Regions from separate parts of the Janthinobacterium sp. Mn2066 genome, predicted to be linked through region 2. Evidence: predicted binding sites of a transcription regulator. Region 2 holds the regulator's gene; the other holds the start of a gene.
What was found. Region 2 encodes FNR, which switches genes on or off when oxygen is low (the NO sensors DNR and NnrR bind a similar motif). Its sites were predicted from a motif close to TTGATNNNNATCAA; they were not measured.

Region 1 (8,114 bases), on a different contig from region 2:
CACCGACCATGGTACCAGCGCCCAGCGAGACTTCATCCATATTGTCGCGGCCATACACCACGATGGCATGCTGCGCGCCCAGGCGCTGCAGCACGCGTACCTGGATACCCACCAGGTCGGCGTGGAACACGCCCATCAGGATATTCGGCGCGCCGGCCGGATTGGTCAGTGGCCCCAGGATGTTAAAGATGGTGCGCACGCCCAGCTCCTTGCGCACGGGCGCCGCGTGTTTCATGGCGGCGTGGTGATTCGGTGCATACATGAAGCCGATGCCCGTTTGCGCGATCGACTGGGCGATCTGTTCGGGCTGCAGGTTGATGTTGGCGCCCAGCGAGTCGAGCACGTCGGCGCTGCCGGACGAGGACGATACGCTGCGCCCGCCATGCTTGGCCACGCGGGCACCGGCAGCGGCGGCCACGAACATCGACGCCGTGGAAATGTTAAACGTGTGCGCGCCGTCGCCGCCCGTGCCGACGATGTCGAGCAAACGGGTGGTGTCGGCCATCGGCACCTTGGTGGAAAACTCGCGCATGACTTGCGCGGCGGCGGCGATTTCGCCGATGGTTTCCTTTTTTACGCGCAGGCCCATGGTCAGGGCAGCGATCATGGTGGGCGACATTTCGCCGGACATGATCTGGCGGAACAGGTACAGCATTTCGTCGTGAAAGATTTCACGGTGTTCGATACAGCGCAGCAGGGCTTCTTGTGGGGTGATCGGCATGATGCTTCCTTCTTCAATGATGGCGCAGGAGGACGCTGATGGCGCGCGCAGTCAGGCGCGCACTCTGGAATCAGCGCTCGAGAAAATTCTTCAGCAGGGCGTGGCCGTGCTCCGACAGGATCGATTCAGGGTGAAACTGCACACCCTCGATATCGTATTCCCGGTGGCGCACGCCCATGATTTCGCCGTCGTCCGTCCACGCGGTCACTTCCAGGCAGGAAGGCAGCGAGGCGCGTTCGATCGCCAAAGAGTGGTAGCGGATCACTGTGAAGGGGCTGGGCAGGTTTTTGAAAACACCCACGCCCGTATGCGCGATGACTGAAGTTTTGCCATGCATGACTTGCTTGGCGCGGATCACCTTGCCGCCAAATGCTTCGCCGATGGCCTGGTGGCCCAGGCAGACGCCCAGTATCGGCTTCTTGCCGGCGAAGTGCTTGAGCACTGCCACCGAAATGCCTGCCTGCGCCGGCGCTTTCGGGCCGGGCGAGATGCAGATGCGGTCCGGGTTCAGCGCTTCGATGTCAGCAATGCTGATTTCATCGTTGCGGTAGACCCGCACGTCTTCGCCCAGTTCGCCGAAATACTGCACGATGTTGTAGGTGAAGGAGTCGTAGTTGTCGATCATTAGCAGCATCTCAGAGCTCCCCATCCAGTCCATCTTGTACTTGTTCGGCGGCGCGCAGTACGGCGCGCGCCTTGTTTTCGGTTTCCTGCCATTCCATTTCGGCGATCGAGTCGGCCACGATGCCGGCCGCAGCCTGCACGTACAGCATGCCGTCCTTGACGACACCCGTGCGGATGGCGATCGCCACATCCATTTCGCCGCCAAACGACAGGTAGCCGCAGGCGCCGCCATAGATGCCGCGCTTGCTGATTTCCAGTTCGTCGATCACCTCCATGGCACGCACTTTCGGCGCGCCGGTCAGGGTGCCGGCGGGGAAGGTGGCGCGCAGCACGTCCAGGTTGGACAGGCCGGGTTTCAAAGTGCCTTCCACGTTCGAGACGATGTGTTGCACATGCGAGTATTTTTCGATGACCATGCGGTCGGTCACTTGCACGCTGCCGGTTTCGGCGATGCGGCCGATGTCATTGCGGGCCAGGTCGATCAGCATCACGTGTTCGGCGATTTCTTTCGGATCGGCCAGCAGTTCAGCCGACAGTTCTGCGTCGCGCTCTGGCGTGGCGCCGCGCGGACGGGTGCCGGCGATCGGGCGCAGGGTGACTTTTTTGCCGCCGTCCGCTGTCGTTTCGTTACGCACCAAAATCTCGGGCGAGGCGCCAATGATCTGCATGTCGCCGAAATTATAGAAATACATATACGGCGATGGATTGAGCGAGCGCAAGGCGCGGTACAGGCTCAAGGGCGAATCAACATACGGTTTGCGGATGCGCTGGCCGATCTGCACCTGCATCAGGTCGCCGGCCATCACGTATTCATGGGCGCGGGCGACGGCCTTCAGGTAGTCTTCTTTCGGAAAGTCGCGGATGGTTTCCGTGCGCACCGAGGCGCTGGTGACCGGGGCGTCGAGGCCGCGGCGCAGCATCATGCGCAAGTCTTTCAGGCGTTGCCGCGCTTTCGAGAACGATTCGGGCTGGGTCGTGTCGGCATAGACGATCAGATACAGTTTGCCGGACAGGTTGTCGATCACGGCCAGTTCTTCCGTCACCATCAACTGGATGTCGGGCAGGCCCAGGTCATCTTTCGGCGCACCGCCAGCCAGTTTTTTCTCGATATGGCGCACCGTATCGTAACCGAAGTAGCCGGCCAGGCCGCCGCAGAAGCGCGGCATGCCAGGGCGCAGTGCGACCTTGAAGCGAGCCTGGTACTGTTCGATGAAATCGAGCGGATTGCCTTCGTGAGTTTCGATCACTTCGCCATTCTTGACGATCTCGGTGCGGCTGCCATGGCTGCGCAGCACGGTGGTGGCGGGCAAACCGATGAAGGAATAGCGGCCAAAGCGTTCGCCGCCGACCACGGATTCCAACAAGAAGGTATTCTTGCCGCCCTGCTGGGTTTGCGCCAGTTTCAGGTACAGCGTGAGCGGGGTTTCCAGGTCGGCGAAGGCTTCCGAGACCAGGGGGATACGGTTATAGCCTTGCTGGGCCAGCGATTTGAATTCGAGTTCGGTCATGTTTCTCTCCATGCCGCCAGGGCACGCAAGTATGCAATTACGCGATACTGCACTCTGGCGGAGGTTGATCAAAAAACCTGCCGGATGCGCACGGGCAGCCGACAGCAATCGTTACACGGCTCGGCCTTAAGCCTGCCAGGATTGCCAGCGTCGCCAAAGCCAGGCCTCAATCGAGCCGGTTTGGGTGACATTGTGTTTTTTGATGAGAAACGGGTTCACGATGGTGTTTGGTCAGTCAGTATGCGTATCAGTGTGAAGTCAAATTTTGCATGCGAATGAAATGGGCTGCTTCGAGCAGCGTATTTACTATACCATCGGAATCGGTATCGTGTATAGAGTGTCCGTGATTGTATCCATATGGCACGGTCAACACGGGGCAGCCCGCAGCCCGGGCCGCTTGCGCGTCATTCGAGGAGTCGCCGATGGCTACCACTGTGGCTGGCGCCAGGTCGAAATCCGCACATACTTGCAACAGCGGCAAGGGGTCGGGTTTTTTCTTCGCCAGCGAATCGCCACCGTAAATAATCTCGAAATAGCCAGCCAGATTTTTCTGCTGCAGCAGGGGCAGGGCGAAGGCGACCGGCTTGTTGGTGACGCAGGCCAGGCGCAGGCCGGCCGCTTTCATCGCTTCCAGGCCCTGGACCACATCCGCGTACAAGGTGCTGAAGTCGCCATTGATGGCCAGGTAATGGCGCTGATAGGCATCCATCGCCTGCTCGAAGCGCTGTTCCACGCCGTCGGTATCGAAATCGAGGGCCAGCACGCTGCGGATCAGGTTTTCCGAGCCCTTGCCCACCATGTTCTTGATGGCGTTTTCGCTGATGGGCGCCAGGTCAAACTCGCTGCGCATGCCGTTGATGGCGACATGAAAATCGGGCACGGTGTCGAGCATCGTGCCATCGAGGTCGATGATGGCCGCGCGCACGCCGGCCAGGACGCCGCTCTTCACTGTGCCCGCGCTCATCAGGCGGCTACCTTGGCCAGTTCGGTCCGCATGGCGTCGATCACGGCCTTGTAGTCAGGCTTGCCGAAGATGGCCGAGCCGGCAACAAAGGTGTCGGCGCCGGCAGCGGCGGCAGCAGCGATATTGTCGATCTTGATCCCGCCGTCCACTTCCAGCATGATGTCGCGACCCGACTCATCGATCATGCGGCGCGCTTCGGCGATTTTTTTCAGCGCATGCGGGATGAAGGACTGGCCGCCGAAGCCTGGATTGACGGACATGATCAAAATCATGTCGATCTTGTCCATCACGTGTTCCAGGTAGTGCAGCGGCGTGCCGGGGTTGAACACCAGGCCGGATTTGCAGCCATTGTCGCGTATCAGTTGCAAGGAGCGGTCCAGGTGGTCCGATGCTTCCGGGTGAAAGGTGATGATGTTTGCGCCGGCCTTGGCGAAATCCGGGATAATGCGATCGACTGGCTTGACCATCAGGTGCACGTCGATGGGCACTTGTACATGCGGGCGTATCGCTTCGCAGACCAGCGGGCCGATCGTCAGGTTGGGCACATAGTGATTATCCATCACGTCGAAGTGGATGATGTCGGCGCCAGCGGTGACGACGTTGCGAACTTCTTCGCCCAAACGGGCAAAGTCGGCGGACAGGATGCTGGGAGCGATACGGAATGTAGTCATGGCGAGTGGGCTAGAGTGTAGAAATTGCGATTGCCGCTATTTTACGCTTGCCACCGCTGCCATGCCCTTTTGAAATACAGAACAGTGACGAACAGATAAGGATAATGATGGCGACTTATGAATTTACGGTAACGGTCAAGACGCAGTTTTTGCCCGAGCAGTCGGCGCCGGAGCAGGGCCGCCATGTGTTCAGCTATACCATCAATGTGAAGAACACGGGCACTGCCGGTGCACAGCTGATTGCGCGCCACTGGGTCATCACGGACGCCAATAACAAGGTGGAAGAAGTGCGGGGGCTGGGCGCCGTCGGCCATCAGCCGCTGCTGCAGCCGGGCGAACAGTTCGAATATACGAGCGGCACCGTGCTGGCCACGCCGCAAGGTTCCATGCGCGGCGAATATTTCTGCGTGGCCGAAGACGGCCATCAGTTCGAAGCGGCTATACCGGAGTTCGTGTTGTCGCTGCCGCGCACCCTGCACTAAACTATCGCGCTATTTCAGCTTGTCGGTCTGCTGTTCTTCCGCGCCGACCTGTTTCTGTGCTGGCGGCGCGGGCTGTTTCCCTGCGCTTTTGCCCTTGCCCTGATACATGGTCCACCAGACTATGAATACCAGCAGGAAAAACGCCACCAGCGCCTCTATCATCAAGACCCACATACGCACTCCTATGTTATTGACACGCAGCTTATTTAAACGTAACTTATTTGCACGTTCCAGTCTACTCGTTCCCCTGGTTTCCGTCGCGTTCATCTTGTCGGCCTGTACCACGCCGCCCGCGCCGACCAATGTTGCTACCGGCCCGACACCACCGGTCAGCAAGCCTGTGCCGGCCAAGCCGGCAGCCACCGAGACCAAGGATGGCAAGGATGCGCAGGCACCCACGTTTACCCCCGTGAGCTTTTCCGCCTTGCCGGGCTGGGGCCGCGACGATATGCGCGCCGCCTGGCCAGCGTTCATGGCGTCGTGCAATGTGCTGGCCAAGCGGCCCGACTGGAAAGAGTCGTGCACCATCGCGCGCCAGGTGAATGCCGATAGCGACAAGGCCATCCGCCAGTTCTTTGAAGCGTTCTTTGTGCCCAATCAAATCGTCGCTCCCGATGGCGCCAGCACAGGCCTGGTTACCGGTTATTACGAACCTTTGCTGCATGGCGCGCGCAAGCGTGGCGGTCCTTACCAGACGCCGCTGTACAAGGTGCCCGATGACCTGGTGACGGTGGATTTGTCCAGCGTGTATCCGGAATTGAAAAACATGCGTTTGCGGGGCAAGCTGGTAGGCAAGAAAGTCGTGCCTTATGCCACCCGCGCCGACATCGAGCGTGCCACCTCGGTGGTGGGCAAGGAGCTGATGTGGGTCGATGACGAAGTCGAAGCGTTCTTCCTGCAAGTGCAGGGCAGCGGCCGCGTGCAACTGACCGATACGCAGGAAACCGTGCGCGTGGCGTATGCCGACCAGAATGGTTATCCGTATAAATCGATCGGCCGCTACCTGGTCGACAAGGGCGAGCTGACCATGAGCCAGGCGTCGGCGCAGGGCATCAAGGCGTGGATCGCCGGACACCCTACGCGCAAGGACGAGCTGTTCAACGCCAACCCCAGCTATGTGTTCTTCAAGGAAGAGCGCTTGCCTGACCCGAAAGTGGGGCCGAAGGGCGCGCTGGGCGTGCCGTTGACGCCGCAGCGCTCGGTCGCCATCGACTCGCGTTTCGTGCCGCTGGGCGCGCCGTTGTTTTTGGCGACCACGCAAGCCAATAGCGATATCCCCATGCAACGCCTGGTGATGGCGCAAGATACGGGCGGCGCCATCCGCGGCCCCATCCGTGTCGATTATTTCTTTGGTTTTGGCGCCGAAGCGGCGGAGAACGCTGGCCGCATGAAGCAGAGCGGCCAGGTGTGGGTGTTGTTGCCGAAGCAAGTGCCAGCGCGCTAAGGCACCAGCGTCAAGACTGGTCCTGTCAGCGCAGGACCAGCACGGGCACCTGGGTGTGGCCCAGCACCTTTTGCGTTTCGCTGCCCACGAATAACTTGTTCAAGCCCTTGCGGCCATGCGAGGCCATCAAAATGATGTCGCAATGGTAGTTTGCCGCCGCGTTGACGATTTCTTCGTACGGGCTGGGGGAGATGGTCACCAGGCCTTCGAAGGCGAGGCCGGCCGCCTGCGCTGCCTGGCCCAGCTTGTCGACGGCGTGTTGCGCAGCCGTATGCATCTGTTCTTCATATAGCCCCGCATCGAGCACCACGCCACCGTCGGCCATCGGCGAAAACGGGAAAGGCTGGACTACACTGATGGCGACCAGCTTGGCCTTGTTCAATTGCGCGAAGGCCAGCGCCGTTTCGGCGGCCTTGTCGGACAGCGGCGAGCCGTCGGTAGGAAATAAGATGGTGTTAAACATGGCATGCTCCTCAAGTGATGTCGTTAGCTTATGGATTTCCCCCAAGCAAAACATTGATGTACATCAAATCTGTCAGGCTTTGACTTAACGATATGACAGTGTATGCCTGATCTACGGATCAGGTGCGTACGCCACGCAGCGGCGTGCCCCAGGTCATGGCGATGGTCAGTAAGACACTGCCGGCGGCGATGCAAGCCATGCCATTGCGCACGCCGAAGTGCTCGGCGATCCAGCCGGCGGCCAGCGCACCGAGCGGCGCCGTGGCTACCGTCAGGAAGCGCATGGTCGAGGTCATGCGCCCCAGCATGGGGTCCGGCGTGACTTTTTGCCGCAAGCCCATATATGGAATGAAGAACAGCATCACGCCGCAATCGAAAAAGAACATCAGCACGGCATAGGCGGCCGCGCTGGCATGCGCGCTGCCGAACAGCGCGGCGGGGATGGCCGGTGTCAGGGCAAAACACAGCGAAGTCGAGGCCAGGCCGATCAGGATGGTGGGGCCGGTGCCGTAGCGGCGTGTCAACGGTTTGACGATGATGGCGCTCAGCAACATGCCGGCGCCGCCCAGCATCTGTGCCATGCCCAGTACGCCAGGACTCATGCCCAGGTTATGGGTGGCAAACAAGATGGTCAGCGCCATGCTGGCATAAAACAGGAAATGCCAGATACCGGCGCCCCAGGCCAGCGCGCGCAGCAGTGGCTGGCGCCACACGAATACCAGGCCATCGGCGATATCGCGCAGTGCATGCTTGCTTGACGGGGCAGGACGCGGATCGCGCGTACTCATGGCCCGCAAGTTCATGACGGAAATCAAATAGCCGCAGGCCGTGCAAAAAACGGCGGCGGGGGCCGACAACACTTGCACCAGTACGCCCGCCAGGCCGGGGCCGATCAGGCGCGAGGCCGATTCCGTGGCGGCAAATTTCGATTGGGCATCGATCAATCCCTCCCTGCCGACCAGGAATGTCAGGAAGACTTGTTCCGCGCCGCCACCGACCACGAAGCCGGTGCCGATCATAAAGCCCACGACATATAACCAGGGCATCGACAGCAGGCCGCACCAATACGCAATCGCCACGCTGGCCAGCGCCAGGCCCGACATGCTTTCACTGAACAGCATGATCGGGTGCTTGCTGCGCCGGTCCAGCAACACGCCTACCGGCAAGCCGAACAGGGCAAACGGCAAGGCTTGCAGGGCGACCAGCAGCCCCATCTGTTCTGGCGTCGCGTGCAAGAG
Region 2 (8,114 bases):
CTTCGGTGAATTCCTCGGTGAATCGAAAGTGCATGTGCTGTCGGCCTATGTGTGGAGCTTGTCGAATCCCCAGCCAGCTGCAAAATAATGTCCGAACCTCAAGTCATCCAGATGTACGCGGCCCGCGAGCAGATCTACCCTCGCGAGGCCAAAGGACGCTACGCCACCTGGCGCTGGGTTTGCCTGTGGCTGACCCAGCTGGCGTTCTACGGCTTGCCGTGGCTGAGCTGGAACGGCAGGCAAGCGCTGCTGTTCGACTTGACCACGCGCAAGTTCTACATTTTCGGCGTGGTGCTGTGGCCGCAGGATTTTATCTACCTGGCGGCCCTGCTGATCATCTGCGCCTATCTTTTATTCCTTGTCACGGCCATCGCCGGCAGGGTCTGGTGCGGCTTCGCCTGCCCGCAAACCGTGTACACGGAAATCTTCATGTGGGTCGAACGCAAGATCGAAGGCACGCGCAGCGCGCGCATGGCGCTCGACCGGCAAGGCCCGTCCTTGCGCAAGACGGCCAAGAAAACCGCCAAGCATATGGCCTGGGGCGCCATCGCCCTGTGGACAGGTTTTACCTTTGTCGGCTACTTCACGCCGATACAGGAATTGGCGCATGAAGTACGCACGCTCAACTTCGGTCCCTGGGAATGGTTCTGGGTCTTGTTCTACAGCCTGGCCACCTATGGCAATGCAGGCTGGCTGCGCGAACAGGTGTGCAAATACATGTGCCCATATGCGCGTTTCCAGAGCGCCATGTTCGACCAGGATACCCTGATCGTCAGCTACGATGCGAAACGCGGCGAACCACGTGGTGCGCTGAACAAGAAAACCGCCAGTGGCGACGCCCAGCTGGGCGCCTGCATCGATTGCAGCCTGTGCGTGCAGGTGTGTCCGACCGGCATCGATATCCGCAAGGGCTTGCAATATGAATGCATCGGCTGCGCCGCTTGCGTGGACGCCTGCAACAGCGTGATGGACAAGATCAGGCGCCCGCGCGGACTGGTGCGCTACAGCACGGACCATGCACTGGCCAACAACTTTGATGCACGACAAATACGCCGCCGCGCCATGCGCCCGCGCGTGCTGGTCTACACCGCCATCCTGGCCCTGATCACCATCGCCGTCGGCAGTTCCTTGCTCTTGCGCACGCCGTTGAAACTGGACGTGATCCGCGACCGCGGTTCGCTGGGGCGCGAAGTGGAAGACGGCATGATCGAAAACGTGTATCGCCTGCAAATCATGAATACGTCGGAACAGCGCCAGACCTACCGCATCACGGTCGATGGCTTGCCCGGCTTGACCCTGCTCACGCGCGATGAAGTAACCGTCGAGCCGACGGAAACGCTGGCCTGGCCGATCCGCCTGCGCGCGCCGCACGGCGTGGGGGACAAAGGCTCGAACAAAATCGGCATTGCATTGACTTCGCTCGACGACGCCTCGCTGCATGTCCATGAAAAAGCGGTGTTTTTTGTACCGCGCTAAAGAAAAGGAAAAACCATGTCCCATCCCTCGCCGCTACAGGCGCCCGTCGCTCCCTGGTATAAGCACCGCTGGCCCTGGCTGCTGATGGTGGGCCCTGGATTGTCCGTCATCGTCGGCAGTGTCATGGGCTATATCGCCTTTACGCAACCCGACGCGCTGGTGGTGGGCGATTATTACAAGCAGGGCAAGGCCATCAACCAGGACTTGCGGCGCGATACAGTCGCCAGCAACCTGGCCATGGACACCCGCCTGGCCTATGACGTGGCGCAAGGCCGGCTGACGGGTTCCGTGCACAGCTTCGGCAAGGCTTACCAGGCGCCGCTGCAGCTGCACCTGGCGCACGCCACCTTGCCGGAAAAAGATATCCGGCTGCTGGTGCAGCCCGATGCACAGGGGAATTTTTCGGTAGCGTTGCCGATGCTGGAACGCAGCCGCTGGCAAGTGCTGGTGGAGAACGACAAGCGCGAGTGGCGCTTGTCGGGGATCTGGAGCTGGCCGGTGCAGCGCGCGATTACCCTGCGCGCCGACGAAGAGCTGTAAAACCTATTTGCAGTTGTCGGTACCGGCCGTAATGGCTTTCAACTTTGCTGGCTGCAAGATCTCGATCTCGCGGTTCGACACGCGCAGCCAGCCTTCCTTCTTGAATTTCGACAGCAGACGGCTGACGCTTTCGATGGTCAGCCCCAGGTAGTTGCCGATCTCTTCGCGCGACATGCGCAGCTGGAAATTGCTGCCCGAATAACCGCGCGCTTCGTAGCGCGAGGCCAGGTTGACGATGAAGGCGGCAAACCGCTGCGTGGCCTGCATATTACCCAACAACAACATCACGCTTTGCTCACGCGTGATTTCCTGGCTCATCATGCGGTGAAAATGGCGCAGCAGGGTCGGCATGTTTCCCAGCAATTGTTCCAGGCTGGAAAACGGGATTTCACACACTTCGCTGTCTTCCAGCGCCACCGCGTTGCAATGGTGGCGGTCGGCGCTGATGGCGTCCATGCCCAGCAGTTCCCCGGCCATCTGGAATCCCGTCACCTGCTCTTCGCCACCCGGATTGATCTGGTACGTCTTGAAGTGCCCCAGGCGTATTGCATACAGATTCTGGAATGCATCGCCGATGCGGAACAGCGAAGCGCCACGGGGCACCTTGCGGCGGCGGCCGATGATCTGGTCCAGGCGGTCCATGTCGCCCACATCCAGGCCCATCGGCAAACACAGCTGGTGCATGCTGCACGTCGAGCAGCGCGCGCGCAACGCCTCCACGGAAACCACGGGTGGAATAGGCGAAAGTAGCGCTTCAGTCATGTCTGTACCTTTTAGAAAAATGCAACATCAAGTTTACTGCATAGTACGTTGCCATGCGACAATTTCAGCGAAAAACAGTACAAATAGCGACATCCATCCTTTAATTATATGGCAACATCGTGGAACCTCGCTATAGCGCCGTACTCGCCAGCACCGCAATGCGAAAAGGCACAGGCTGATTGCTTGCCAAGCCAGGGTATTGATAGGAAAATAAATCATGAAACCTCTCGGCATCAAAGCAAAAGTCGCCCTGGCCACCAGCCTGACCTCGATCGCCATGATCGCCCTGGTCACCATGATCCAGGTGCAGCGCATGCGCGACGACTTCACCACCGTGCTGCTGAGCCAGCAAGCGGCGCTGGTCGCGCGCACGGCGGAGGAACTCGACGACAAGCTGCAGATGTTGCTCGACATCATCTCCCAGACGGCGCAGCACCAGCCCCCCGAACTGATGCAGAACGCCGGCCAGTTGCGCACCTACTATGAACAACGGGCCGTGCTGGCCCTGTTTGACGATGTGCTGGTGCTGGACAAGCAGGGCAAGGTGGTGGCCGACGTGCCCCAGGTTCCAGCGCGCAATGGCATCGATGTGACCGACCGCGACTACTTCAAGACGGTGATGCGCACGCGCCGCGCCATGATCACCGAGCCCATGCTGGGCAAGACCAGCCACCTGCCCATCGTGCAAATGGTCGCTCCCGTGCTCGATGGCCAGGGCGAGGTAGTGGGCATCGTGATCGGCGTCTTGCGCCTGTACAAGGACAATCTGCTGGGCCATCTGCGCCAGGCCAAGGTCGGCAAGAATGGCTATTATTTTGTCCTCACGCGCGACCCCGTGCCCCTGTATGTGCTGCACCCGGACACCAGCCGCCTGCTGCAGCCCCGTTCGCCAAACGCCAATCTGGCCACCACGCAATTGCTCAAGCAGGACGGCGAGGGCAGCATGATCAGCACCAATAGCCAGGGCGTGACGGCCGTCAACAGTTTCCAGCGCCTGAAATCGGTCAACTGGCTGCTGGCTGCCTCCTTGCCCGTCGATGACGCCTTCGAACCGTTCGACGGCGTGCTGTACCGGCTGGTGCTGTGGAGTATCTTCGCCTCGCTGCTGGCCGCCCTGGTGCTGGGCTGGGTAACCGTGCGTTTGCTGTCGCCGCTGGTGCGCCTGCGCGACACCTTGCTGGCCCTGCGCGTCAGCGGCAGCCGCTTTACGCCCATCCCGGTGCAGCAGCGCGACGAAATCGGCGAACTGACCGACGCCTTCAATGGCTTGATGAGCGAGCGCGAACGGCTGCAGCAGGAAGTCGAGGTGCGCGCCGGCGAGCTGGAACAGGAGCGCGACCGGGCCGAAGCGGCCAACCGCGCGAAGAGCGATTTCGTGGCCAATATGAGCCATGAAATCCGCACGCCCCTGAATGCCGTGCTGGGCATGGTGTATTTGCTGGGCAATACCCGGCTCGACACGGAACAGCGCAAATACCTGACCATGGTGCGCGTGGCGGGCCAGTCGCTGCTGGGCATCCTGAACGACGTGCTCGATTTCTCGAAGATCGAGGCGCGCCGCATGGACTTGTCGCCGATCGAATTCGACCTCGATGAGCTGATGAATACCCTGGCCACCACCATGACCATGAATGCCGGCGAAAAGGAGCTGGAACTGGCGATCGCCGTCGAACCGGACGTGCCGCGCCGCCTGGTGGGCGACGCCCAGCGGCTGCAGCAAATCCTCGTCAACCTGGCGGGCAACGCCATCAAATTTACGGAAAGCGGCGAAGTGGTGGTGGCCGTCAGCCTGGCGCAGGACGAACCGGGCCAGCAAAACCGTTCATGGCTGCGCTTCGAAGTGCGCGACACGGGCATCGGCATGACGGCCCAGCAGCAGGAACAGTTGTTTACCGCTTTCTCGCAGGGCGACCAGAGCATCACCCGGCGCTTCGGCGGCACGGGCCTGGGGCTGGCCATCAGCAAGCACCTGATCCACATGATGGGCGGTGAAATTGCCGTTACCAGCAGCGAAGGCAAGGGCAGCCGCTTCTGGTTCAGCGTGCCCTTCGACGTGCTGGCCCAGCCCGAGGCCGAACGGCGCACGCCGGCGCTGGGGCAGCTGCGCCTGCTGGTGGCCGACGACAACCGCACCAGCCGCGAGCTGATCGTCAAGCTGATCGAGGCCTGGGGCTGGAATGCCGACCAGGTCGATTCCGGTTTCGCCGCCATCGCGCTATACCGCGAACGGCTGGCCCAACAAGAACCGTACGATGTGGTGCTGGCCGACTGGCATATGCCGGTGATGGACGGCCTGGCCACGGCCAAGGCCATCCGCGAGGCGGCGACGGGCCAGCGCCAGCCCATCGTGGTGATGGTCAATGCCTTTGCCCGCAACCACCTGGAAGAAATCTCCAGCGCGGCCGAAGCGGACGTGGTGCTGATGAAGCCGATCACGGGCTCGAGCCTGTTCGACGCCCTGCACCAGGCCCTGAGCGCCAAGGACAATGACGGCGAAGCGCGACTGCATGCACAGCCCGCAGGCACGGCGCTGGCCGGCATGCACTTTTTGCTGGTCGAAGACAATCATTTGAACCAGGCCGTGGCACGCGGCATCCTGGAACACATGGGCGCCACCCTGGACGTGGTGGCCGATGGCTTGCAGGCGGTGGAACGGCTGCGCGCAGAAGCACTGCGCTATGACATCGTGCTGATGGACATGCAAATGCCCGTCATGGACGGCTTCAGCGCCACCCACATCATCCGCACGGAGCTGCGTTTGACCTTGCCCGTGATCGCCATGACGGCGGGCGTGCTGGCCTCCGAGCGCGAACGCTGCATGACGGCCGGTATCACCGACTTCATCGCCAAGCCGGTGGTGGTGGAAGAAATGATGGAAGTGATCACCCGCCACCTGCCGGCACGTCCCCATGCGCCCGTTCTGGAAAAAACCGCGGCGGCGCCGGTGGATGAAGACGTATTTTCCATGGCCCCCCTGATGCGCGTGATGGGGCACGACGCCAAGGGCAGGGGCGTCTTGCGGCGCATGGTGGAAGATGCGCTGAACAAGGGCATGACGCCCGTGCGCGAAGCCGAGACAGCCTTGCAGGAAAACCGCCACGGCGACGCCGCGCGCATCCTGCACGGCTTGCGCGGCTCCGTCGGCACCCTGGGCACCAAGCGTTTGATCCAGGCTGCGTTTGCCGCCGAAGAAGCGATCCATACGGAACGCCTGGATGAGGTGCCGGCGCTGCTGGCAAAAGTACGGGAAGAGCTGGAGCAGGTACTGGCAGCCGCGCGCGCGTGGCTGGCGCGGCTGCAGGATGAAGACTGGGCTTAGGCAGGTACGCCCAAAATCACGCTCGACGCTTTAAAGATCGCCGTCAGCTTGCCGCCTTCGGTAATCCCCAGGTCGCTGCTGCTTTGATTGGTGACAATCGCGGCGATGGTGCCGCCGCCGGGCAGGTCCAGCACTACTTCCGTATTCACGGCGCCCGTCTGCACGCGGGTCACGCTGCCCGTCAGCTGGTTGCGGGCCGAGAAGCGGGCGCCTTCGCTGTCGGCCACCAGGATCACCGAGGACGCCTTGATCAGCGCGAACGCTTCCACGCCCACGGCCAGGCCCAGGCTTTCGCTGCTGTCGCGCGTGACGATGGCGACGATGTGTTGGCCGCCCGGCAGTTCCAGCACGACTTCATCGTTGACGGCGCCCGTCTTGAGCTGGGCAACCTTGCCCAGGAATTGATTGCGCGCGGTAGTTTTCATGGCCATTCTCCGTATGAGTAAAAGATCGTCGGCGATGCCTTCCGCCTGGCTGCCCAGCTGGCGCAGATAGCGTGCATGCTCGCGTTCGATGATACGGAAATTGTCGACCAGCTGGCGCCCGCGCGGCGTCAAACGCGTGCCGCCGCCGCCCTTGCCGCCCGTCAGGCGCTCGACCAGCGGTTCGCCGGCCAGGTTGTTCATGGCGTCGATCGCGTCCCAGGCCGCCTTGTAGCTCATCTTGACGGCCTTGGCGGCCTGCGTGATCGAGCCATGTTCGGCGATGGCGCCCAGCAGTTCCACGCGGCCCGTGCCACCCAGGTTTTCGCCGCCCACCGTCATCCATACCGAGCCTTGCAGGCCGATTCCTGCTGTTTTATCCGCTACATTATCCAATTAGGCCGCCTTATTCTCTGCACTATCGATCTGGCCGTCGCGCAGGTAAAGCACATGTTCGCCCAGGATGCGTGCGTCTTCCGGATCGTGGGTGATCAGGATGATCGGCACTTCCAGGCGCTGCTGCCACTGGCTCAGCTCCAGGCGCATTTTGACACGCAGGGCAGGGTCGAGGGCGGCAAACGGTTCATCGAGCAGCAGGGCGGCCGGATCGGATACCAATGCCCGCGCCAGCGCCACCCTTTGGCGCTGGCCGCCAGACAACTCATCGGGATACTGGTGCGCCAGTTCCTGCAAATGAAACGCGTCGAGCCACTGGTCGACTTTTTCCAGTTTGGTGCGCGCACGCGGATTGAACCAGCCCCGGCGCAGGCCAAAACCCACGTTCTGGCGCACCGTCAGGTGGGGAAACAGCGCGTAGTCCTGGAACAGGTACGCCACGTTGCGCTGCTGCGGCGCCAGGTTGATGCCGGCGGCGGAATCGAACAGGGTGCGGCCATTCAGGCGGATATGGCCTTCGCTGGGCGTAAACAAGCCGGCGATCGCCTTCAAGGTCATGCTCTTGCCGGCGCCGGACGGGCCGAACACGGCGATGCGCTGGCTACTGGAGGTGCATTGCACGTGCAAATTAAAACTGCGTTTGCCGGAGCGCAGGGTTGCGCGGATGTCGAGGTCGAGTTGCATAGGCTTTATTTGTGAACGATGCGCCCCGGCGCCAATCGGCCAGCGGCCAGCAGCACCACGATGCAGACGGCAGACGTGATCAGCACCAGCATGTTGGCGGCATCATCCTGGCCCGCCTGCACCGCTTCATACACGGCCACCGACAGGGTTTGCGTCTTGCCCGGGATGCTGCCAGCGACCATCAGGGTGGCGCCGAATTCACCAAGAGCGCGCACGAAACCGAGCAGCACACCCGCCAGGATACCGCGCCACGCCAGCGGCAAGGTCACGCGGAAAAAGATGCCCATTTCAGAGATGCCCAGCACGCGGGCCGCCTGTTCCAGCTGCCCATCGACCGCTTCAAACGCAGCGCGCGCCGGCTTGAAGACGAGCGGAAACGCCACCACCGTGGAAGCGATCACGGCGCCCTGCCAGGTGAAGATCAGGTTGATGCCGAAGTGTTCCTGCAGCCAGATGCCCAGGGTGCCGCGCCGGCCCAGCAGCACCAGCAGATAGTAGCCCAGCACCGTGGGCGG

Region 1: ACL9RI_RS12530 (universal stress protein) is a predicted target of FNR. The motif match lies at 6,931-6,944, and genes of this name have one in related genera.

The regions. Positions count from the first base shown of each region.
Region 1 is NZ_JBMOUF010000006.1:1,457-9,570, reverse strand. It holds gene trpD (anthranilate phosphoribosyltransferase) at 1-721, opposite strand, end outside; gene ACL9RI_RS12565 (aminodeoxychorismate/anthranilate synthase component II) at 792-1,355, opposite strand; gene trpE (anthranilate synthase component I) at 1,357-2,853, opposite strand; gene ACL9RI_RS12555 (phosphoglycolate phosphatase) at 3,101-3,817, opposite strand; gene rpe (ribulose-phosphate 3-epimerase) at 3,817-4,488, opposite strand; gene apaG (Co2+/Mg2+ efflux protein ApaG) at 4,596-4,970, shown strand; gene ACL9RI_RS12540 (hypothetical protein) at 4,980-5,144, opposite strand; gene ACL9RI_RS12535 (murein transglycosylase A) at 5,239-6,414, shown strand; gene ACL9RI_RS12530 (universal stress protein) at 6,440-6,877, opposite strand; gene ACL9RI_RS12525 (MFS transporter) at 6,996-8,114, opposite strand, start outside.
Region 2 is NZ_JBMOUF010000019.1:62,174-70,287, forward strand. It holds gene ccoP (cytochrome-c oxidase, cbb3-type subunit III) at 1-88, shown strand, start outside; gene ccoG (cytochrome c oxidase accessory protein CcoG) at 88-1,476, shown strand; gene ACL9RI_RS26690 (FixH family protein) at 1,492-2,016, shown strand; gene fnr (fumarate/nitrate reduction transcriptional regulator Fnr) at 2,020-2,778, opposite strand; gene ACL9RI_RS26700 (response regulator) at 2,996-6,097, shown strand; gene ACL9RI_RS26705 (TOBE domain-containing protein) at 6,094-6,861, opposite strand; gene ACL9RI_RS26710 (sulfate/molybdate ABC transporter ATP-binding protein) at 6,916-7,599, opposite strand; gene modB (molybdate ABC transporter permease subunit) at 7,605-8,114, opposite strand, start outside.